DNA from 4 places in the Micromonospora craniellae genome. Region 1 is predicted to be linked to each of the others. Evidence: riboswitches for the same ligand, from Rfam matches in the RefSeq annotation. Region 1 holds a riboswitch; each other region holds the start of a gene.
The links. A riboswitch is a leader RNA that binds a small molecule or an ion and turns the genes downstream of it on or off. The one in region 1 is predicted to bind cyclic di-AMP.
Positions count from the first base shown of each region.

Region 2: it holds a riboswitch for cyclic di-AMP, as region 1 does, so the genes downstream of both, ID554_RS22950 (coiled-coil domain-containing protein) here and ID554_RS03290 (C39 family peptidase) in region 1, are expected to answer to the same signal.
Region 3: it holds a riboswitch for cyclic di-AMP, as region 1 does, so the genes downstream of both, ID554_RS10315 (coiled-coil domain-containing protein) here and ID554_RS03290 (C39 family peptidase) in region 1, are expected to answer to the same signal.
Region 4: it holds a riboswitch for cyclic di-AMP, as region 1 does, so the genes downstream of both, ID554_RS14195 (C40 family peptidase) here and ID554_RS03290 (C39 family peptidase) in region 1, are expected to answer to the same signal.

Region 1 covers NZ_CP061725.1:719,280-724,625, reverse strand. Annotated here, with positions in the region: gene ID554_RS03300 (polysaccharide pyruvyl transferase family protein) at 1-675, opposite strand, end outside; gene ID554_RS03295 (acyltransferase family protein) at 884-2,119, shown strand; cyclic di-AMP (ydaO/yuaA leader) riboswitch at 2,475-2,616, shown strand; gene ID554_RS03290 (C39 family peptidase) at 2,836-3,744, shown strand; gene ID554_RS03285 (DUF397 domain-containing protein) at 3,931-4,131, opposite strand; gene ID554_RS03280 (helix-turn-helix domain-containing protein) at 4,122-4,934, opposite strand.
Region 2 covers NZ_CP061725.1:5,053,737-5,059,082, forward strand. Annotated here, with positions in the region: gene ID554_RS22935 (STAS domain-containing protein) at 1-323, shown strand, start outside; gene surE (5'/3'-nucleotidase SurE) at 327-1,151, opposite strand; gene ID554_RS22945 (1-phosphofructokinase family hexose kinase) at 1,148-2,137, opposite strand; gene ID554_RS22950 (coiled-coil domain-containing protein) at 2,349-3,425, opposite strand; cyclic di-AMP (ydaO/yuaA leader) riboswitch at 3,430-3,562, opposite strand; gene ID554_RS22955 (HelD family protein) at 3,725-5,346, opposite strand, start outside.
Region 3 covers NZ_CP061725.1:2,335,202-2,340,547, forward strand. Annotated here, with positions in the region: gene ID554_RS10300 (heavy-metal-associated domain-containing protein) at 1-122, opposite strand, end outside; gene ID554_RS10305 (metal-sensitive transcriptional regulator) at 238-534, shown strand; gene ID554_RS10310 (YibE/F family protein) at 867-2,246, shown strand; cyclic di-AMP (ydaO/yuaA leader) riboswitch at 2,413-2,544, shown strand; gene ID554_RS10315 (coiled-coil domain-containing protein) at 2,548-3,564, shown strand; gene ID554_RS10320 (carbonic anhydrase) at 3,642-4,340, opposite strand; gene ID554_RS10325 (helix-turn-helix transcriptional regulator) at 4,539-4,874, shown strand; gene ID554_RS10330 (hypothetical protein) at 4,968-5,346, shown strand, end outside.
Region 4 covers NZ_CP061725.1:3,180,587-3,185,932, reverse strand. Annotated here, with positions in the region: gene ID554_RS14205 (pyridoxamine 5'-phosphate oxidase family protein) at 28-561, opposite strand; gene dcd (dCTP deaminase) at 641-1,219, shown strand; gene ID554_RS14195 (C40 family peptidase) at 1,275-2,315, opposite strand; cyclic di-AMP (ydaO/yuaA leader) riboswitch at 2,329-2,464, opposite strand; gene ID554_RS14190 (C40 family peptidase) at 2,644-3,657, opposite strand; gene ID554_RS14185 ((Fe-S)-binding protein) at 3,911-5,346, opposite strand, start outside.

The DNA of each region.
Region 1 (5,346 bases):
CTTGAGGTCCTGCGGGATGTAGCGCAGGTTCTCGTAGCGCTGGTGGTGCGTCTTGATGATCTGAGCCATCGACTTGACGTACGGCGAGACGGTCAGCGCGATCCGGTCGTACGGGCCGATGAACGTCTTGCGCTTGTCCACTGGCAGGGTGTCGCCGTGCAGGAACATCGACGGGCAGCCGATCACGTCGACGTTGGAGAAGCCGATCGTCCGCAGGTAGTCGGCGGTGATCTCACCCCGGACGCCGATGCTCGGCGAACGGTCGAGGACGGCCCGGCAGAAGCGGCTGACCTGATCGTCGATCGGCCGCAGGTATTCCCGGTCACCGTCGACGTTCGTCTGCACACCCACCCCGAGCACCACGACCGGAATCTTCAGCCGCTCGATCAGCCGGCTCATCGCGTCGAGCCGGTGGGCGTAGCTGCGCCGGAACGCGTTTGCCAGCGGGACCACGAAGACGTCGTACTCCTCGTTGATCCGGTCGCTGTCCCGCATGTTGACGGTGAAGCCGTTGGGGGTGATGGTGGCGGTACGGGTGGCCAGCAGCTTGTTCGCGGCGTGACTGAAGACCAGGTTGCCGGCGTTCTCACCGATCAGGTTCCGCTCGAACGTCTCCTCGGGCGAGTTGACGTCGAAGGGACCCTTCCGGGCCCGCATCAGGATCCGTTGGTGCATCGCTGACTCTGCCTCTCGTCGGTGTGCTGGTCCCGCCTCGGCATTGCCCAACGCGCCACCGGGCCGGATGGCGGGGTGGATGCTCATCCAAGTCCCGGGAATAGTAGGCCACCGGGGGACCCGTTGACACCTGAGCCACATCCGCCCCATCCGCCCGGCCTCCCCGCCCGGTTCGAGGGGGAGTGCCCGCACCGGTATGGTGCCCGGAATGACCAGCACCACCGTCGTCGACAGGCCGCCCACCACCACCCGACGCGGTGACGCCAGCCGATTGCCCTCGTTGACCGGACTGCGCTGGATCGCCGCGCTGCTGGTCTTCGGGTTCCACGCCGGCACCATGCGCATCATCGCCGAGCCGGGTCACCAGGCGGTGGTCGGCGAGATCTTCACCCTGGGCCTGTCCGGGGTGCAGTTCTTCTTCATCCTGAGCGGCTTCGTGCTGGTCTGGTCGGCCCGCGTCGGTGACTCCCGCCGCCGGTTCTGGCGTCGGCGGCTCGCCAAGATCTATCCGAACCACCTGGTGATGTGGGCGCTGGCCATGCTCGCGGCGCTCTGGTTCGCCGACCCGATCAACCCGGTGGCCGCGCTGGAGAACCTGTTCCTGCTCCAGGCGTGGGATCCCCGACCGGGCTACTTCTACAGTGTCAACAACGTGAGCTGGTCGCTCTCCTGCGAGCTGTTCTTCTATCTGTGCCTGCCGCTGGCGCTGCCGCTGGTGCGCCGGGCCAAGCCGTGGATGCTGTGGGCCGTGGTGATCGCCGTGCCGCTGCTGATCCTGGCGCTCTGGCCCGGTCAGTTGCTGGTGCCGGAGCAGAGCCGCTGGTGGTTCACCCAGATCTTCCCGCTGGTGCGGTCGCTGGAGTTCTGGATGGGCGTGGCCGCCGCCGAGCTGATGTTGCGTGGGCGCTGGCGCGGCCCCCGGCTGCCGATGGCCACCGTGATCTTCGTTGCCACCTGGGTGGCGGCCTCGGAGTGGATCCGGGCCGAGCTTTGGGCGGCGCTGCTGTCGGTGGCGTACGTCCTGGTGATCGCGGCGGCGGCGGACGCCGACGTGCACGGCCGCCGGTCGCCGCTGCGTTCCCGGCTGATGGTCTGGCTGGGCGAGGTCTCGTTCGCCTTCTACCTGGTGCACGTCTTCGCGATCATGACGATCCTGCGGCTCACCGGGAACTGGGGCACCGGCCTGCCCGGTTGGTGGGGCGTGCCGGCGGTGATCGGGTTCCTGCTGCTCACCCTGGCGCTTGCCGCGCTGCTGCACCGCTACGTGGAGCAGCCGATGATGCGACGGCTCGCCCCGAGCCGCACCGGGGCCCACCCGCCGCCCGCCGCCGATCCTGCGCAGCAGTCCGCAGAGGCGTCCGCACCGCAGCCTGCCGGGCCGCCGAGGCAGCGCGCGCCGGGCGACGAGCCGAGTACCGCAAGTTGCCGCAACCAGCACCGTTGAGTCCATGCTGGACTGTTGTAGTCGGCAGCCCGATCTGCTGTTTTGTGTTTCGCTGACGGCCGGGTACGACGAGGCGGATCGAGTGAGTCCGGTCACATCGCTCGCCGGAGCGGACGCCGAGGTGAAAAACGCCCGAGACGTGACGCGATGCCCGGAGACATTGTCTGCGGGTGGTCCCGTTGTCACCGCCCGTTGCGTCGATCGCCGTCGGTCCCGTTGCGCGACATCTATGACCGAACGCCCGAAAATCAGCAAGCTGGATCATGTTTAAGCAGGTCAGGATGGGTTGGCAGGGGAATGGCCGGCCAGTAGTGTCGGCCCGTCCGATGCGGTACCCGATCGCAGGAGGCGACGCCGCATCGACCCGCCTAATCGTGGTCTCACGAACCGGGGACCCACCGCACCACTGGGGTGAATCCGCGAGCATCGGCTCACGGTAGGGCCAACTTCCCGCCCGAACCCGTCAGCTAACCCGGTCGGCGGTGTCGGAAGGAGCTTTCCTCTCGTGCAGCCCCTCGTGGTCCCCTTCTTGTTCCTCCACGGCACCGCGGTGCCCGCGCCCACCGGGCCGTCGGCCACCAGCTGACAGCGGCCACCGCCCCCGCCCGGTCGTCCGGGCACACCCCTCGCACGGCCCGTCCGCGTACTCGGGCGGTCCTCGGCAGGACCTGTCGAGCTGACCGCCGGAGCGACTCGCCGTGCCTCCCTGAGCCCCCGTGGAGGACTCCGTGAAGCAGACCGTCACGCGCCAGCTACGCCGGCTGGCCACCGAACGCCCTTATCAGGTCGCCGCCGCCTCGGCCGCCGCGCTGGCGCTGGCCACCGGCGCCGGTGCCGTACTCGTCGGCACCGAGGACGCCCCGGCCACCGCACACACCACGACCGCCGTCGCCGAGTCGCGCGGCGACACCGCCGTCTCCCGCGCCGACACCCGGGTGGAGCCGCCCCCGTCGACCCTGCCCAGCAGCGCCGTCCCGAGCAGCGCCGTCCCGAGCAGCGCCGTCCCGAGCAGCGCCGTCCCGAGCAGCGCCGTCCCGTCGCCGTCGCCCTCGCCGAAGGCCACCTCGGCGGCCCCCTCGCCGGTGGTCACCAGCAAGAAGGCCGCACCGAAGCCACCGGCGCGCAAGGTCCTGGACTACGACTTCCAGGCCCAGATCACCGGGTACTACTGCGGCCCGGCCGCGGTACGCAACGCGCTCAGTGCCGCCGGGGTGAATCGTGACCAGGATTCCCTGGCCGCCCAGCTCGGCACCACGTACGCCGGCACCAACTCGGCCCTGGACACCACCCGGGTGCTCAACGCCACGCTCAAGGGTGCGCCGTACTCGACCACGATGCTCCGGGGCGGCTCGGCCACCCCGGCGCAGATGGACCAGCTCCAGGCCGACGTGGTGAAGGCGATCACCGGCGGGCGCGGTGTCGTGGTGAACGTGGCCGGCAGCGCCACCGACACGGGCGGCCGCTGGCACTCCTTTCCCGGTGGCCACTATGTCGCCGTGGTGGGCTACGAGGACGACGGTCGACTGGTCAAGATCGCTGACTCGGCCAACGCGTCGTACTACTCGTACTGGATGACCACCATCGACCTCGCCCACTGGGCCGCCACCCGCGGCTACTCCTCCTGAGATGTAAGGACGAGATGTGCGGACGAGATGTAAGGAGGGGTCCCCTGCTATCGCCTCGTGCATAGCAGGGGACCCCTCCTTACATCCGGGTGTGCGCGGCCGGTGGACGGCCTTGTGGGCATGGTGCGCACCGAGCATGGAGAAGCCCTCGGTCGTTCGACCGAGGGCTTCCGCGTCGTACCGGGATCAGGCGTGCCGGTCGAGCATCTTCGCCAGACCGACGAAGCTCGCCCACGACACCGGGGTGAAGGCCAGCGTGCCGCCGTCCCGGTCCTTGGTGTCGCGCACCAGCACGACGCCGGACAGATTGTCGGCGACCTCCACGCAGTCGCCGCCACTGGAGCCGCTGCGGGTGGACTTGCGCCAGGTCGCGCCGTTCAGATCCATGGCTTCACACAATCCTTCATCAGCTCGATCGACTGCCGGCCAGACAGTGCCTCGTTGCGCACGGTCTCCCATTTGGACAGCAGGGTATTGACGTCTTCGTCCTTGTCGGCGAGGACTCCGCCGAGTTGGGTCTCGATATTACCGACCCAACCATCGTCCGTGCTCCTTGCCAGGATGAAGGGGCCGGTCAAACCAGCGTGCATCCCCACGCCGACAGGCACGAGGTGCACGCTGATGTTGGGTCGTTCGGCGAGGTCGATCAGGTGGTGCACCTGCTCGACCAGCACGTCGTGGAGGCGCTCGTCGACCCGCCGGAGCACCACCTCGTCGATCACCGCGACGAACTGCGGCGGCTCCTCCTGGTCCAGGACCGCCTGCCGGGCCATCCGGTTCGCGAGCCGTCGCTCCACCCCGGCGTCGGTCAGGGTGTCGTCACATCGGATCACCGCGCGGGCGTAGCGTTCGGTCTGTAGTAGGCCCGGGACCAGCGTCGACTGGTAGCACCGGAGTTGCCTCGCGGTGCGCTCGGCCTCCAGGTAGGGCAGGAACCACGCGGGCTGGCGCAGCACCTCGGCCGTCCGCAGCAGTTCCTCGAACATGCCTCCGGTCTCCAGGACCTCGTCCGCCCGTTTCGCGAACGGCCTGTCGACCGGGCGGGTGCCGGTCTCCACCGCCGACACCAGGGATGCCGAGTAGTTCGACCGTCGGCCGAACTCCTCCTGGTTCATGCCCGCTGCCGTCCGCAGCCGGCGAAGCTGAGTGCGGATCAGCTCGTGCAGGTCGGAAGGCTGCTCACGTTCCACGTCACCTCCAGGGGATTCACCAAGATCGCCACGCTGCCGTCAGGGGCCGGATCGGCGCACCAGGACGCCGCCGTGGCCAGCGTCGATGCCTTCCGACAGTAGTCCTGTCCTCACCAGACTGTCACCCATGCGGATCTGCTTCACGCCGTGCAGAGCTGGGGCGGGTTCTGCTCCGGGGCCGCCCGTGACATCCCCCCGTGCGCGGGCGGCCCCTCCCGATCCCTAACCGACGGAGGTCGACGTGCGTACGCACCCGTACCAGTGCCCGACGATGGTCCTTCCGGTTCTGCCGCAGCGACGGCGCGGCGCTCCGCTGCCCGGGTGGATGCGCCAGCCGACCCAGGCGCTTCCACTCCATGGCCCCGGACCGACCGGCTTCCTGACGCCGGCTCAGGCGTGGCGGTCGGGTGGT
Region 2 (5,346 bases), 2.5 Mb from region 1:
TCGAGATCGCCCCTCGGGGCGAGATCGACGTCGACACCGCGTACGAAGTGAAAGAGGCCATCGCCGAAGTGCTGGCCAAGGGGCGGCCGACCCGGATCGAGCTCAACATGCGGCTGGTCACCTTCATCGACTCGGTGGGCATTAGCGCGATGGTCGCCGGCTTCCAGACGGCAGAGGTCAGCGGCGTGAAGCTGATCGTCACCCAACCCAGTCGGTTCGTGCACCGACAGCTCTGGGTGACCGGCCTGCTCGGCCTCTTCGGCGCACCGGAGCCGTACTACGCCGGTGCCGCCGCCACCCCCGAGGTCCTCCCCGGCGGCTGACCGTCAGTCGCCGTCGAGGCCGGACAGGTTCACGTCGGCCACCTCGGTGACGGCGCGCACCGCCGTCACCGTCGCGTACCCGTCAGCCAGCCACGCCAGGTCGGTACCCGGCTGCACCGCCTGACCGGGTTCCTCCAGCGCGGTACGCACGAAACCGTGGCCGGACTCGGCGACGGTCATCTGCACCTGACCGAAGGTGGCCAGCCCGGCCCGGCGTACGCCACGCAGCCGGCCCAGCGGCACGTCCGGCGAGTTGACGTTGAGTACGCTCTCCACCGGCCCGGCGGTCAGCCGGGGGAGCAGGTCCAGGGCCACGTGTGCGGCGGTGGCCCAGTTCCGTTCGGCGTCGCGTACCCGGGCTGCGGCGGCCACCGCGGCACCCCCGCTGACGGCGGTGGCCTCACCGGCCGAGAGCACGTCCAGTGACACCGCCAACGCCCGGCAGCCGTTGGCGGCAGCCGTGAACGCCGCGCCCACGGTGCCGGAGTGCAGCACCGCCCGGCCCGCGTTCGCTCCCCGGTTGATGCCGGAGAGCAGCACCGACGGCGGCGGCCCGAACGCGCCGTGCACGGCGATCAACGCGATGAAGCCGGGCGATCCGCCGACCCCGAAGGCCGGCACCCCGTCCAGCTCCGCCAGCGGGTGCTCGCGGACCACCACCTGCCCGTCCTGCTCGATCGCGCTCATCGCGGCGCTGGTGCCGCTCGCCTCCTCCAGCGGTGCGGCGACCACCACGTCCAGCCCCCGGTCGACCGCGGCCCGGGCCAGCGCCTGGATGCCCGGCGCGGCGATCCCGTCGTCGTTGGTGATCAGCACACGCAAGGTCATGCGCCACCCACCCGCTGGGCCAACTCGTCCGGGGTGGTGCGTTCCTGCGGGCGGATGCCGGCCGGCTCCAGGCGCACCCGGTCCACCAGCCCGGTGATCGAGTCGAGCCGACCGGTGCCCAGCCCGTGCCGGGTGACGTTCAGTGCGCCGGCCGCCGCGCCGGTCCGGATCGCCGTCCGTACGTCACCTCCACGGGCCACCACGGCGGCCACGCTGGCGGTCATCGAGTCACCCGCGCCGCGTGGGTCAGCCGCCTCCAAGCGGGGCATCCGCACCTCGAACACCTCGCCGTCGACGAGTGCCAGCGCCGGCTTGTCGGCCCGGCTGACCACCACGTTCTCGGCACCGGTGGCGTGCAGGTCGTAGATCGCCCGGGTGAGCTGCTCCTCGTCGTCCTCGGCCGCGCGGCCGTCGGCGATCAGCTCCTCGTGGCTGACCTTGACGAAGAAGACCCCACTCTCCAGCACTGCCGTCAGGTGGTCGCCACTGAGGTCCACCACCACCCGGCTGCCGTTGGCGCCGAGGTCGGCGGCGAAGCGCCGGTACAGGTCGGCGGGGACCAGCGACGGGTCGTTCGGGCCGCTGAGTACGCTCACCGCCGCGCGCAGCCCCTCGCCGAGCGCCAGGTTGTAGAGCTCGTCCAGCTCGTGCCGGCTCAGCGGCTGCCCGGTCACGTCGACGATCTCCTGGCGGGTGCCCTCGCGACGGTCGTGCACGTACCCGCCGCTGCCGCCGGAGTCCCGCGCCACCACCTTGAGGTCGACGCCCTCGCTGACCAGCAGCGGCTCCAGCACCTGCCCGATCTCGCCGCCGAGCGCGGTGCAGAGCACCACGTCGACGCCGTGCGACAGCACCATCCGGGCCTGCCAGATGCCCTGTCCGCCGGGGTGCAGGTGTAGCTCCGGAGTCTCGTTGGGCTGGTCGATCGTGACCGTGAGCAGGGGCGTCGGCGCGAAGACCATCACATGTCCGGTCGTGGCGCTCATGACGCACCGTCGCACTGGGCCCGTTGCGGTCCACTCATAACCGTTCCTCCCGCTCGCCCGCGAAATGTCCGCTTCGATGTCGACGGTAACGAAGGTGGCGCGAGAACGCGCGGCGACGGGCGGGGCGCGCCCGAGGCGACCGGGCCGGGGGCGGGAACGACGACGCCGGGTGGGTCGACCCCGTGGGGGCGCTCCACCCGGCGTGCGCGGGTCAGTACACCGACAGGTGCACGTGGTTGGTGTGGTCGCTGGACGGGTCGCCACGCGCGCCGCTGTACGTGCGCCAGCCGCTGCTCGGCAGCCAGATCTGCTTGTACCAGATCACGTAGAGCACGGCGAGACGGTCGGCGTTGTTGACGTAGAACGCCGCCAGGTTGTTGCCGTACGTCCGGTCGCCGCCGGTGGCGACCCCGCCGAAGCCGTTCTTCTGCGCCGCGAAGTCGCAGGCCCGACCCTTCGGGTGCTCACCCGAGCCGCCCGCGCGGTAGCAGGAGACGTACCGGGTGAAGCCGGCCGCCTTGGCCTGGTTGAGCGCGTGCAGGGTGCGCGGGGTGATGCAGCCGTTGGCCGGTGTGGGGTCGTTGACGCTGCACGACTCGGCCGGCCAGGATCCGTTGGCGTTGCGCGGCGCCGGCTTGGCCGTGGGGCTGCTGGAACCGCTGCTGCGTGCGGGAGCCCGGCTGGCCGCCCGCTCCTCCGCCGCGGCCCGTTCGGCCCGCTCGTTGGCCACGGTCAGCGAGCGCTCGGCCTGCTCCTTGCGCTTGGCCATCACGGCCACCTGCTTGCGCTGCTCCTGCACCTCGACGTCGAGGGCCTGCTTGGTCTTGCTGACCTCGTCCCGGGTGGTCCGCAGGTCGTGCAGCGCGCGTTCCTCGTTGGCCGCCACCGCGTCCAGGGCCGCCGCGCGGTCCATGAAGCCGGCCGGGGAACCGCTGTTGAGCAGCGCCGACGCGGCACCGAGCCGGCCACTGCGGTACGCCTGCGCGGCGATCTCAGCGACCTTCGTGCTGCGTTCGGTGAGCTGACCCTCGGTCGTGGTGAGCTGCTCGGCAAGCTTCTTCTGCCGGTCGACCGAGCGGTCCAGCGCGGTCTTCGCGTCGAGGTAACCCTTGCTGGCCGCCTCCAACTGGGCGCGGAGCGCCGGGGTGCCGCCCTCGTCACCGACGTCACCGGGTGCCGCGGAGGCGGCGCTGAACGGTGCGAGCGCGGCGCCCAGGGCGAGGGCGAGCCCTGCGGCGATCAGGGCCGCCGTACGGGCGGCCGGTCTCACGGTTGCCACTGCTGGCATGCACATGTCCTTCCGTCAGCCGCCGACCGGGTTAGCTGACGGGTTCGGGACGGAAGATCCCTACCGCTGGACGCGGATGCACCCCTGGAACATGGTTCCCCGGTTCGCCCTCGCGGGCGATTAGGCGGCGATCACCGCCGGCACCGGTGGGTGCCGCCTGGCGGAGACCGGGTACGAGCCTACCGGTGCTGGTGGGACCGGCGCAGCCGGTGTGACTCGTGGTGTTCGCCTGGTCACCAGTAAACCAGACATAAGGGATTCTTGTCGCTTTTCGCTTCAGTGGGGGTCGGCGGTCCGGGTCAGCCGATCGGGTCGATCGTGGTCAACCGCTGGGTGGCCCGGGACAGGGCGACGTAGAGCGTGCGGACGCCGGAACCGGGATCGGCACGGATCTCGCCGGGGGCGACCAGCACCACGCCGTCGTACTCCATGCCCTTGGCCTCCAGGCTGGTCACCACCTGGAGACGCTCGCCGCCGAGCCCGCCCAGCCAGGCCGCGACCTCGTCCCGGCGCGGCACCGGAGTGATCAACCCGACGGTGCCCTCGACCTCGCCGAGCAGCGCGCTCGCCGCGGTCAGCACGCTGGTCTCCAGCTCCGCCGCCGGCACCACCAGCTCCACCGGGTCGACCCCGGTGGCGCGCACCGCGGTGGGCAGGGCCAGCTCCGGGTACGCCCGCCGGATCTCGGCCGCCGCCACGGCGAAGATCTCCGCCGAGTTGCGGTAGTTGGTGGTGAGCGTGAACCGGTGCCGACGGCGGCGACCCAACGCCTGGTCCCGGGCCCGGGACAGCTCCTGCGGATCCCCCGTCCACGCGGTCTGCGCCGGGTCGCCCACCACCGTCCACGAGGCCAGCCGGCCGCGCCGGCCGATCATCCGCCACTGCATCGGTGACACGTCCTGCGACTCGTCCACCACCACGTGCGCGTAGTCCCGGTAGTCCTCGGGCCGTTCCCGGGCCGCCTGGCGAGCCGCCCGCTGCCGGTCGGCGAACGTGCTCAGCTCGCGCACCCCACCGGCGAGCTGGAACGGGTCGCGCTTCGCGCGGGCCGGACGGACCGGTTTGCCGAGCAGCGCGTCCAGCTCGTCGAGCAGCGCCACGTCGGCGACGGTCGGCCCCTCGGCGGCCAGCCCCCGGTACGCCTGCTCCAGCAGCCGGATCTCGGCGCGGGACAGCAGCCCGGCGGCGTACCGGCGCAGCCGCTCCGGATCGGCCAGCCAGCCGAGCACGTGCCGGGGATGCAGCCGGGGCCACCACGCCTTGAGGAAGTCCCGGAAGTCCGTCCGGTCGATCAGTTCGTCCTCGAAGGCCCGCTGCTCGGGCAGCCGGGGAATGCCCAACCGGCGGGCCTGCGCCCAGAGCGCCGCCAGTACGCCGTCGAAGCCGGCCCGGCGCACCTCGTTGCGCCGTGCGCCCCGGGACAGCGCCCGCTCCCGGACGGCGTCCAGTTCGGCCCGCTCCAGCCGCAACAACTGCCCCCGGTAGAGCAGCCGCAGCTCGGCCGGGGAGTCGGGCACACCGTCCCGGGTCGCCCGCTCCAGCAGCCGACGCATCCGCAGCGACCCCTTGACCGCCGCCACCTCGACCGGGTCGGTGCGGGTGGCGACCAGCCCCGGGAAGAGGGTGCCCAACGAGTGCAGGGTGGCGGTGTCCTCACCCAGGGACGGCAGCACCGAGGCGATGTACTCGACGAACACCGAGGACGGGCCGACCACCAGGATGCCGCCCCCGGCGTACCGGCTGCGGTCGGAGTAGAGCAGGTACGCGGCGCGGTGCAGGGCCACCGCCGTCTTGCCGGTGCCCGGACCGCCGGAGACCAGGGTCACCCCGGAACCGGGGGAGCGGATCGCCTCGTCCTGCTCGCGCTGGATGGTCGCCACGATGTCGCGCATGCCCCGGCCGGTGGTCCGGGACAGGTTGG
Region 3 (5,346 bases), 1.6 Mb from region 1:
TGGCCGGTGGCCAGGTCGACCTGGATGTCGTCGACACCCGGGATCGCGCCGACCTCGGCGCTGACCGCGCTGACGCAGTGGCCGCAGGTCATGCCCTGCACCTGGTACGTCGTGGTGACCATGGCAACTCTCCTCTCCAGGCCCGTCCACCCGGGCGGGCACGCGCCAAATACCCTCAGGGGGTATTGACAACCGCGACCGTACCATACCCCCCAGGGGTACGTTATCCTCGTGTTCATGAGCACACCCGCGCCGATCCGCGGCTACACCGCCAGCAAGGACCAACTGCTCGCCCGGCTGCGCCGGGTCGAGGGGCAGGTGCGCGGCGTCGAGAAGATGGTCGACGAGGATCGCTACTGCATCGACGTGCTCACCCAGATCTCCGCGATCCAGGCCGCGCTGGACAAGGTCGCCCTCGGCCTACTCGACGGGCACGCCCGGCACTGCATGCACGAGGGTGCCGCCGAGGGCCGCGCCGACGAGATGGCCTCCGAGATGATGGCCGCCGTCGGTCGCCTGATGAAACGCGGCTGACCCGCCCCACCCAGCACGCCCGACCGGGTGCCTTTTCCGGCGTCCGGCTCCCGACACACGCTCGCGACCTGCGTTCCGATACTGATCTGGCTACCATTCGCCACGATGGCCAGCCGACACGGATGCCTCCCGGCCCCCGCCCGCCGTCGGGCGCGCACCGCCGTCGCAGCGCTTCTGCGACGGCTGGCCAGAGCCGGCCCCGCCCTCACGGTACGCGGCCATCCTGCCACGCTCGGGCCAATTCTGGGGCCCGCCGCAGCGGCCGTCCGGCGGCGCTGAACCAACCCGCCCGTCGGTACGTAGTTCGCCTTGGAATCGTTGGGAGACAATGAATGGGCGCCGACCACACCCGTTCCGCTCCGCCCACCCCACCCCGGGTGCGGCGGATCCTCATCGTTCTGGTGGTCCCCCTCTTCCTCGCCACGCTGGTCGCCGCCCTCGTGCTCTGGCCCTCGGACCCACCCCGTCCCGAGGCCGCCAACGACACTCCGCGATACCACGGCACGGTCACCCGGGTGGTGAACGAGCCCTGCCCACCGAACCCGGTCGTGCCCGAGGGCACCCCGACCACCGCCGGGCGGCAGTGCGGCACGGTGACCGTACGGGTCGACAGCGGCCCGGACGCCGGCCAGGACGTGCAGACGCCGCTGCCGGACGGGCCGGGGGCACCCCGGGTCAGCGTCGGCAACGAGATCATCCTGGTCTCCCTGATCGATCCCGAGGACCCCTCGATCAGCGCCTACAACATCGCCGAGCACCAGCGGGGCAAACCGCTGATCTGGCTCGCGGTGATGTTCGCCGCCGCCATCGTCGCCTTCGGACGGCTTCGCGGCCTGGCCGCGTTGGGCGGTCTGGCGGCCAGCTTCGCCATCCTGATCACCTTCGTGCTGCCCGGCATCAGCGCCGGCCAGCCGCCGCTGGTGGTGGCCATCGTCGGCGCGGCACTGATCATGTTCGTGGTGCTGTACCTGACGCACGGCATCTCCGCAGAGACCTCGGTGGCCGTCCTCGGCACGCTCGGCAGCCTGGTGCTCACCGGCCTGCTCGGGCTGGCCGCCACCCGGGCCACCCACCTGACCGGTTTCGGCAGCGAGGACGCCACCACGCTGTCCATGTTCCGCAGCGACGTCGACCTGCACGGCCTGCTGCTCGCCGGCATCATCATCGGCTCGCTCGGTGTGCTCGACGACGTCACGGTGACCCAGTCCGCCGCCGTGACCGAGCTACGTCACGCCAACCCGAGCTTCACCCGCCGGGAGTTGTACCGCTCGGCGACCCGGGTCGGCCGGGCGCACATCGCCTCGGTGGTCAACACCATCGTACTGGCGTACGCGGGCGCATCCCTGCCGCTGTTGCTCCTGCTCACCGCCGACACCCGCGCGCTCGGCCAGATCGTGACCAGCGAGTTCCTCACCCAGGAGATCGTCCGCAGCGTGGTGGCCACGTTGGGGCTGGTCGCCGCCGTACCGCTGACGACCGCACTGGCCGCGCTGGTGGTCACCGCCGGGTGGCGGGACACGCCGGGGCCCGGCGGGCCCGGCGGTCACGACGACGGGCCGGACGGCGACGGACCCACCCCACCGACTCCCCGGCCCGGGACGGACCGGTCCGAGGCCCTGCACGCGCTCAGCACCGCGCGTGCGCGTGACACATCCCCCGCCACCGGATCGCGGTGGCCCGACCCGGACAGGAGCACGGACACCACATGGTGACACCCCGCAGCGTGACCGCCCCTGCCGACACGGTTCGTGCCCGTGTCGTTGGTCACCCATCGCGATTACGAAATGACGCATCTAGTCGGGTTCGAGGCGTAGAGACCGACATGGACTGTCGGGTAACCTCACTGCCGGTCACCGACGAAGGCGCGCAGCGGCGCCTGCGGTGCCACCGCCCAATCGCCGCGAGGCGAGCCGGGGACCCAGGTAGGTGGGGTGAATCCGCGTCAGCGGTAGGGGCCACTTCCGTTCCGAACCCGTCAGCTAACCCGGTCGGCGGTCGATGGAAGGGAAAGAAGTGACGGCACCCCTACGCCGCTGGATGACACCTGTGGTGGCCGTGTTCGCCGCGTTCGCCGTGTTCGCCGGGCCCCTGCCGGCCATGGCCACACCGACACCACCCCGCCCCGCCGAGCACGACGACGACCCGCCGATGCTCAACGACTTGATCGAGTCCGCCAACCGCGACTTCTCCAAGGCCAAGAACCAGCTGGAGAAGTCCAAGAAACGGCAGCTCAAGCTCGACGTCGAGCTACGCCGCGCACAGGCCGACCTCGACGCGCTCACACCGCAGGTCGCCAAGATCGCGACGCAGTCGTACCGGACCGGCCGGGTGGGCGCGATAGCGATGTTGTTGCAGAGCAGCGCTCCGGACTCGTTCATGGACCGCGCCTCCGCCCTGGACGAGTTGAACCTGGTCAACGACAAGAAGTTGGGCGAGATCAACGCGGTCAAGGAGCGCGCCGACCAGGCCAAGATCGCGTCCGACGCCGAGGTGCGCGAGCAGCAGAAGCTGACCAACGACATGGCCCGCAAGAAGACCGAGGCGGAGAAGTCGCTGCGTCTGGTCGGCGGCGAGAGCCTGACCGGTGGCCTGGTGGCCGCCACCTCGCCGGTCGCCCGGGTGGCGCCGAACCGCGCGTCCGACGGCAGTTGGAAGCCGGAGTCGTGCAACCAGAACGACCCGACCACGTCGGGCTGCATCACGCCCCGCACGCTGCACATGTACAAGGAGGTCAAGCGGGCCGGCTTCAACCGCTTCGTCGGTTGCTGGCGACCGGGTGACAAGTTCGAGCACCCCAAGGGCCGGGCCTGTGACTGGTCGTTGCAGAACAGCGGGTTCAGCCCCTGGCACAACAACGACACCCGGATCTACGGCAACAACCTGGCGGCCTTCCTGGTTCGCAACGCCGACCGGCTCGGCATCTACTACGTGATCTGGAACCGGCAGATCTGGTTCCCGACCGAGAATAGGTGGCGGTCCTACAGCGGCCCGTCCAACCACACGGACCACGTGCACGTGTCGCTGCTCTGAGCACCAGCCGGTGACCTGCGAGGGCCGTTCCGCCATCCGGCGGAACGGCCCTCGTCGTCCGTGTCGGTGAGCGCGGGTCAGGCCGCGGCTGCCACCACACCCGCCATCTCGGTGGGCTCCGCCGCGACGATCCGCACCTCACCGGCGGCCAGCCGGTACGACATGCCCACCACCGCGCACCCGCCCGCAGCCACCTCGGCGGCGAGCGCCTCGGACGACTCCAGCATCGCCTCGACGGTCTGCGCGATGTGGATGTCGACGATCGCGTCCAGGTCGTCGACCCCCGCCTGCTGGGCCCGACGCAGGCTGGGCACCACCGCGTCCACCACGGCACGCAGGTGCCCGGTGGGCGCGGTGCCGGTGGCCGCTGCGGCCCGGGCCGCCTGGACGGCACCGCACGAGTCGTGCCCGAGCACCACCACGAGCGGCGTACGCAGCACGCTCACCGCGTACTCGACGCTGCCCAGCACCTCGGGGCCGATGGTGTGCCCAGCGGTGCGGACCACGAAGAGGTCACCCAACCCCCGGTCAAAGATGATCTCCGCAGCGAGCCGGGAGTCGGAGCAACCGACGATCACCGCGAAGGGGTGCTGCTCGGTGGCGACGGCGGCCCGGTGGCTGGCGTTCTGGTTGGGGTGCCGGAGCGTGTCGGTGACGAACCGACGGTTGCCGGCCATCAGCTCGGCGAGGGCGCGCTGCCGCGCGCCGGGCAGGTCGGCGGTCAGGTACTCGCGCTCGAGACCGGGCTGCGCCCCGATCGTTCCGGGTCGACTCATCCGGCGTCACCTCGCCTCTCGGTGGAATGCCTGGTCATCCCGGCCGACGTTGGCCACGGGCTGCCGACCAACCGTCACACGCAGCGCAAGGCCCGTCAAGCTATGCGTGATCTGCATTTCATGTATTCCAGAACGCTTGCCAACCGGGCGTGAGCGAACGAACGCGCAGCCCCGGAGCACGGCTGGACAGGCCATACCATGGCGGGCATGGCGACCTCAGGCGAGCGAGAGAGCACCCGCAACTGGACTTTCCTGACAAATCACGCACACGTGCTGCTCGCCATCGCCCGCGATCCCACCGCCCGGCTGCGCGACGTCGCCACCGAGGTGGGGGTCACCGAACGCGCCGCCCAGGCCATCGTCGCCGACCTGGAGGCGGGCGGTTACCTGTTCCGCACCCGGGTGGGCCGCCGCAACGAGTACACCCTCAACCCGGCCGGCCGGTTCCGCCACCCTGCGGAGGCCGACCGCCAGGTCGGCGACCTGCTGGCCCTGTTCGCCGACGAGCCGGAGAACGGGGACACCGGCCGCTGAAGGAGTCCACACTGGACGACGTGGCGAGATTCACCGACCGGACGCGGCGCACACCCATGTGCATTCTCCGGACGCGAACGATAGGTTGAACGCGTGTCGTCCGTCGCGCTCGCCCGTCCCTTGTGGCCGGCGACGCTGCGCACGCTCCGCGAGCTGACCCGGCTGGCGCTGGCCGCCCTCGTGCTGGCGGTCGGCCTCGGTGCGGCCGCCGCCGATCTGCCACTGCGCCCGGCCGGCGACCAGCCGACCCGCGTAGCCGCCGTCGATCACCGCGCCTGGTCCGTCGCCGCCGACCTCCCGGCCTGGCCGGGCACCGTCACACCGGTCACCGAGCAGGTCCGGGCATCCGGCGTGCTGGCCACGTCGCATCCGCAGCCGACGATCCCGACCGCGCCGCCGGCCCGCCCCGAGCCCACCGCCGGGTCCGGCCTGGCCGGCACCACCACGGTCCACCAGAGCGCCGTGCCGCGCC
Region 4 (5,346 bases), 2.5 Mb from region 1:
CGTCAGGCGGGGCCGGCACCGGTCGGTTCAGGCCGCGCGGACATGTCGGGCCGTGCGGGTCGGGTGGGGCGTGGGCCGGGCGGCCTGCGGGGTGGCACCGGCCGGGTCGAGCCAGACCTGCACGGCTGGCTGGCCGACCAGCCCGCCGGTGGCGGCGCGCTCGTGGCGGGCGAGCATCGCCACGTCGACGGTGAACTCGAACAGACGCCAGTCGGCGTGCGGGGCGGCGCGGGCCGCGAGCGCCAGCCGGGCCACCGTGGCGTCGTCGGTGACCGGTCGGGCGCGGCCGGCGACGTACGCCTCGTCGTCGCTCTCCTCCGCCGGGAACGAGTGCAGCGCGTACCGCCCGTCGCGTTCCAGGTCGCGCCGCTTCGGCGAGTCGATCACGAAGCAGAAGAGACCGTCGGCGGTGATCACCGGGGAGACCGGGTGCACCCGGGGCCCGCCGTCGGCGCGGACCGTGGCCAGGTAGCCGAAGCCCGGGCCGTACTGCTGCAGGAGAAGGCGGATCCCGTCGGCGAGTCGAGGCTCGTCAGCGGTGAATTCGGACCAGGAAGCCATGCCGACACCCTATAGAACATACGTTCTAAGCAGGTAGTCCGACACGCAGGTCACGCATACCGACAGCTATGGTGTGGCGATGCTGCTCTCCGACCGCGACCTGGTCTCCGAGATCAAGGCGGGCACCCTGGCGCTGGAGCCCTTCGAGCCCACGCTGGTGCAGCCGTCCAGCATCGACGTCCGCCTGGACAAGCTGTTCCGGGTGTTCAACAACCACCTCTACACACACATCGACCCGGCCACCCAGCAGGACGACCTCACCTCGCCGGTGGAGGTGCCCGACGGCGAGCCGTTCGTGCTGCACCCGGGCGAGTTCGTGCTCGCCTCCACGCTTGAGCTGATCTCGCTCGGCGACCAACTCGCCGGCCGACTCGAAGGCAAGTCCAGCCTCGGCCGCCTCGGCCTGCTGACGCACTCCACCGCAGGCTTCATCGACCCCGGCTTCTCCGGTCACGTCACGCTGGAGCTGTCCAACGTGGCCAACCTGCCGATCATGCTCTGGCCCGGCATGAAGATCGGCCAGCTCTGCATCTTCCGGCTCTCCTCGCCCGCCGAGCACCCGTACGGCTCGCTCGTCTACGGCTCGCGCTACCAGGGTCAGCGTGGCCCGACGCCGAGCCGCGCCTGGCGGAACTGGCGTACCTGGCCGACCCGCTGACGACCGGCGGGCCTGCGCTGCGCAGACGCGGGCCCGTGGTCGTCCGCCCAACGACTCAGCCGGGTCGACCGAAACTGTGGATCGGACTGCTGTCCATCCGTTTCATCGTGATCGGCTTGCCCGCGCGGGAGGCGTGCACCACCCAGCCGCCACCGACGTACATGCCGACGTGGTGCAGGTCGCGGTAGTAGAAGACCAGATCACCCGGACGCAGGTCGCCGCGACCGACCGAGGCCGTGACCTGCCGCTGGCGCGCCGCGTTGTGCGGCAGCGCCACCCCGGCCCGCGCCCACGAGGCCAGCATCAACCCCGAGCAGTCGTACGCGTGCGGCCCCTCGGCGCCCCACGAGTACGGCTTGCCGATCTGGGCGCACGCGAAGCTGACCGCCTCACCGGCCGGGCCGCCCGGGTAGGTGGCCGGACAGGGCGCCGGCCGCAGCGGACCACCCCCACCGTCGTCGTACGCGCGCAGCCGCAACCGTTGCAACCGCTCGATCTCGGTGTCGATCTGCCGCCGCTCCACGGCCAGGTCGGCCGAGGTCAGGTTCAGCTCGGCGATGGTTCGGTCCAGCCCGGCCCGGGTGGCGGCGAGTTCGTCGCGCAGTTCACTCGCCTGCCGTACGTCCTCCCGCTGGAAGCGGGCGTACCGGTCGAGCAAACCGAGCTGTGCGACGACCTCGCCCGGCGACCGGCTGCCCAGCAGTGTGTTCACGGCGCGCACCGGCTCGCCCCGGTACGCCCGCGCGGCCAGCGCGCCGACCCGTTTCATCGCCTCGTCCACCTGCTGTTGCAGCGGGGCGATGCGGGCGGTCAGGGCGTCCGCCTCGCGGCGGGTGCCGGCCAGGTCCTGCCGGGTGGCGTTGTGCCGTTCGATGACGGCTTCGAGCCGGTTCCAGTCCTCGTCGATCTGGCGCTCGATGTCGTCGACCGTGGGGTCGGCGTGGGCCGCCGTCGCGCCACCGGTCAGCATGACGGCGGTCGCGGCGAGTGCGGCGAGTGCGGTGGTGCAGCGGTACCAGCGGGATCGCGACGCAGCCGTCGTCGGGCCGGGCTTCGCCGGCCGGCGCGACGGTGGCCGCGGGGCATGGTGTGCCACCGGGCTCCGTACTCCATTCTTCCCAGACCGCCTACCGGGTTAGCTGACGGGTTCGGGCACCCGGGACGCCCTACCGCGACCATCGCGGACTCACCCCGGAAAACCTGGTTCCCCGGCTCGCTTGGACTGCGACTCGGCGGTGTCGGACCGTCACCGCCCGGGATGGGCGATCCTGCCAGCGGGCCGACGATTGCCCAGCGTAGGGACGACCGGCGTCGATACGCAACACGTCCACACCGTCACTCTCGGTGCAGTTATCCGACAACAGGGAAGGCCCCCGGTCGCTTGACCGGGGGCCTTCTGTCGTTCCTGCGTACGCGCTCAGGCGTCAGCCGGGGCGGCGGAAGCCGGCGACCGGCATCGTCGTGATGGGCGAGACGTTGACCGGTCTACCGGCCCGTGGGGCGTGGACCATCGTGTTGTTGCCCAGATAGAGCCCGACGTGACTCACGTCGCTGCGGAAGAAGACGAGGTCACCGGGGCGGGCGTCGGCCCGGGAGATCGCCTTGCCCTCCCGCCACTGGGCACCGGTGAAGTGGGTGAGGTGGATACCCGCCGCCTTGTACGCGTACTGGGTCAGGCCGGAGCAGTCGAACGAGTTCGGCCCGGTGGCACCCCAGACGTACGGCTTGCCGACCTGCGCGCAGGCCGTCCGGATGGCCGTCCGGGCCGCGTCGCTGACCACACCGTTGATGGTCGGGCAGTTGGTGGTCTTGACCGTGGTCACCGGCAGCGACCGCTCCAGCCGCTTGATCTCGGCGTCGATTTGCTTCCTCTTCGCCGCCAGTTGTTTCTGCTTGGCCTCCTGGTCGACGATCAGCGTGTCGAGCGTGGCCTTCTGGTCGTCGTACTTCTTCCGGATCTTCATCACGCCCTCAAGCTGGCGGCGCTCATCCCAGGCAAGCCGGTCGAGGAGGGCCATCTGCTCACCGAGCTGGTCCGGCTTCGCGTTGAGCAGCACCGCGCCGAGTTCCTGCGAGGGGCCGGTGATGTAGTACCGAGAGGCGAGGCCGGCGACGCGGTTCATCGCCAGCTCCGCCTCCAGCGCCAGCGGCTGGATCTTCTTCTCCAGCTTCTCGGACTTCTCGCGGTTGACCCGCAGCTCCGAGCGCACCTTGTTGAACTGCTCGATGGTGGGTTCGAGCTGCTGCCACTGCTTGTCGATCTGGCGCTCGATCTCGTCCACCGACGGCTCGGCGTACGCGGGCGCGGCGAGCAGACCGGCACCGACCGCGGCGGCGGCGACCAGGACGACCAGGCCGCGTACGGCTTTGCGCAGCCCGCGCGCGGGGGTGGACCGTCCCGACGCGTGACGATGGAGGGGCATGGTTGCCACCGGCACCGACTCCTTTGCGACCGACCACCGGGCGTCCCGCGAGCGGTAGGGGGCGAGACAGACGACCCACGGCGGCCGGTGCCCCACATTAGGGGAACGCGCGGAGCGGAATCAAGGCGACCAACGGCTCATTCACCTTTGCGCGACCGACCGCACACAAAGGGTGTCGACCAATTCGTTACAGTTATCTACGCCAATACAAAAATCGGGGCGTGTCGGCATCCGCACGGATGCCGACACGCCCCGACGTACGCGCTGGTCACCCGGCGGCCGGCTCGCCCTCCTCGGCGCCCCGGGCCTGCTCGGGCTTGACCGACCGCAGCAGCACGCTGGCCACGTCGACCACCTCGACCTGGTCGCCGGCGCCCTTGCCGTTGACTCCGTCACTCAGCATCGTCGAGCAGAACGGACAGCCGACCGCGACGGTCTTCGCACCGGTGGACATGGCCTCCTCGACCCGATCCACATTGATCCGCTTGCCGATCCGCTCCTCCATCCACATGCGCGCGCCACCGGCGCCGCAGCAGAAGGAGCGCTCACTGTTGCGCGGCATCTCGACCAGGCCGTTCTCGGCGCCGACAGCGCTGCCCAACACCTCGCGCGGCGGGGCGAAGACACGGTTGTGCCGACCCAGGTAGCACGGGTCGTGGTAGGTGACGCCGCCGTCGACCGGCTGCACCGGGGTCAGCTTGCCGGTGGCGACCAGGTGCGCCAGCAACTGGGTGTGGTGCACCACCTCGAACTCACCGCCGAGCTGGCCGTACTCGTTGCCCAGGGTGTTGAAGCAGTGCGGACAGGTTGCGACGATCTTCCGCTTGGCCTTCTCGCGGCCCTCGAACGCCTCGTTGAGGGTCTCCACGTTCTGCTGGGCGAGCATCTGGAAGACGAACTCGTTGCCGATCCGGCGGGCCGGGTCGCCGGAGCAGGTCTCGCCCTCACCGAGGATGGCGAACGAGACGCCGGCCTCGTTCAGCAGCGTGGCGACCGCCCGGGTGGTCTTCTTCGCCCGGTCCTCGAACGCACCGGCACAGCCCACCCAGAACAGGTACTCGAAGTCCTCGACCTCGCCGACCCGGGGCACCTCGAATTCGAGGCCCTTGGTCCAGTCCTCCCGGGTGTTCTGCGGCGCTCCCCAGGGGTTGCCCTTGTTCTCCAGGTTGCGCAGCATCACGCCGGCCTCGGAGGGGAAGTTCGACTCGATCAACACCTGGTAGCGACGCATGTCCACGATGTGGTCGACGTGCTCGATGTCCACCGGGCACTGTTCCACGCAGGCACCACAGGTGGTGCACGACCAGAGCACGTCCGGGTCGATCACGCCGCCCGCCTCGGCGTCGCCGATCAGCGGCTTCTCCGCCTCGGCGAGCGCCAGCACATCGACGTGGGCGAGCTGCGCGGCGGTGGCCTTCTCCTCGCCGGTGAGGTCCTTGCCGCCGCCGGCCAGCAGATAGGGCGCCTTGGCGTACGCGTGGTCGCGGAGGCTGAGCACCAGCAGCTTCGGCGATAGCGGCTTGCCGGTGTTCCAGGCCGGGCACTGCGACTGGCACCGGCCGCACTCGGTGCAGGTGCTGAAGTCCAGCAGGCCCTTCCAGGTGAACTGCTCGACGTGCGCGACGCCGAACTGATCGGACTCCGGATCGGCCTCCTCGAAGTCGAGCGGCTTGCCCTCGCTCATCATCGGCCGCAGCGGCCCGA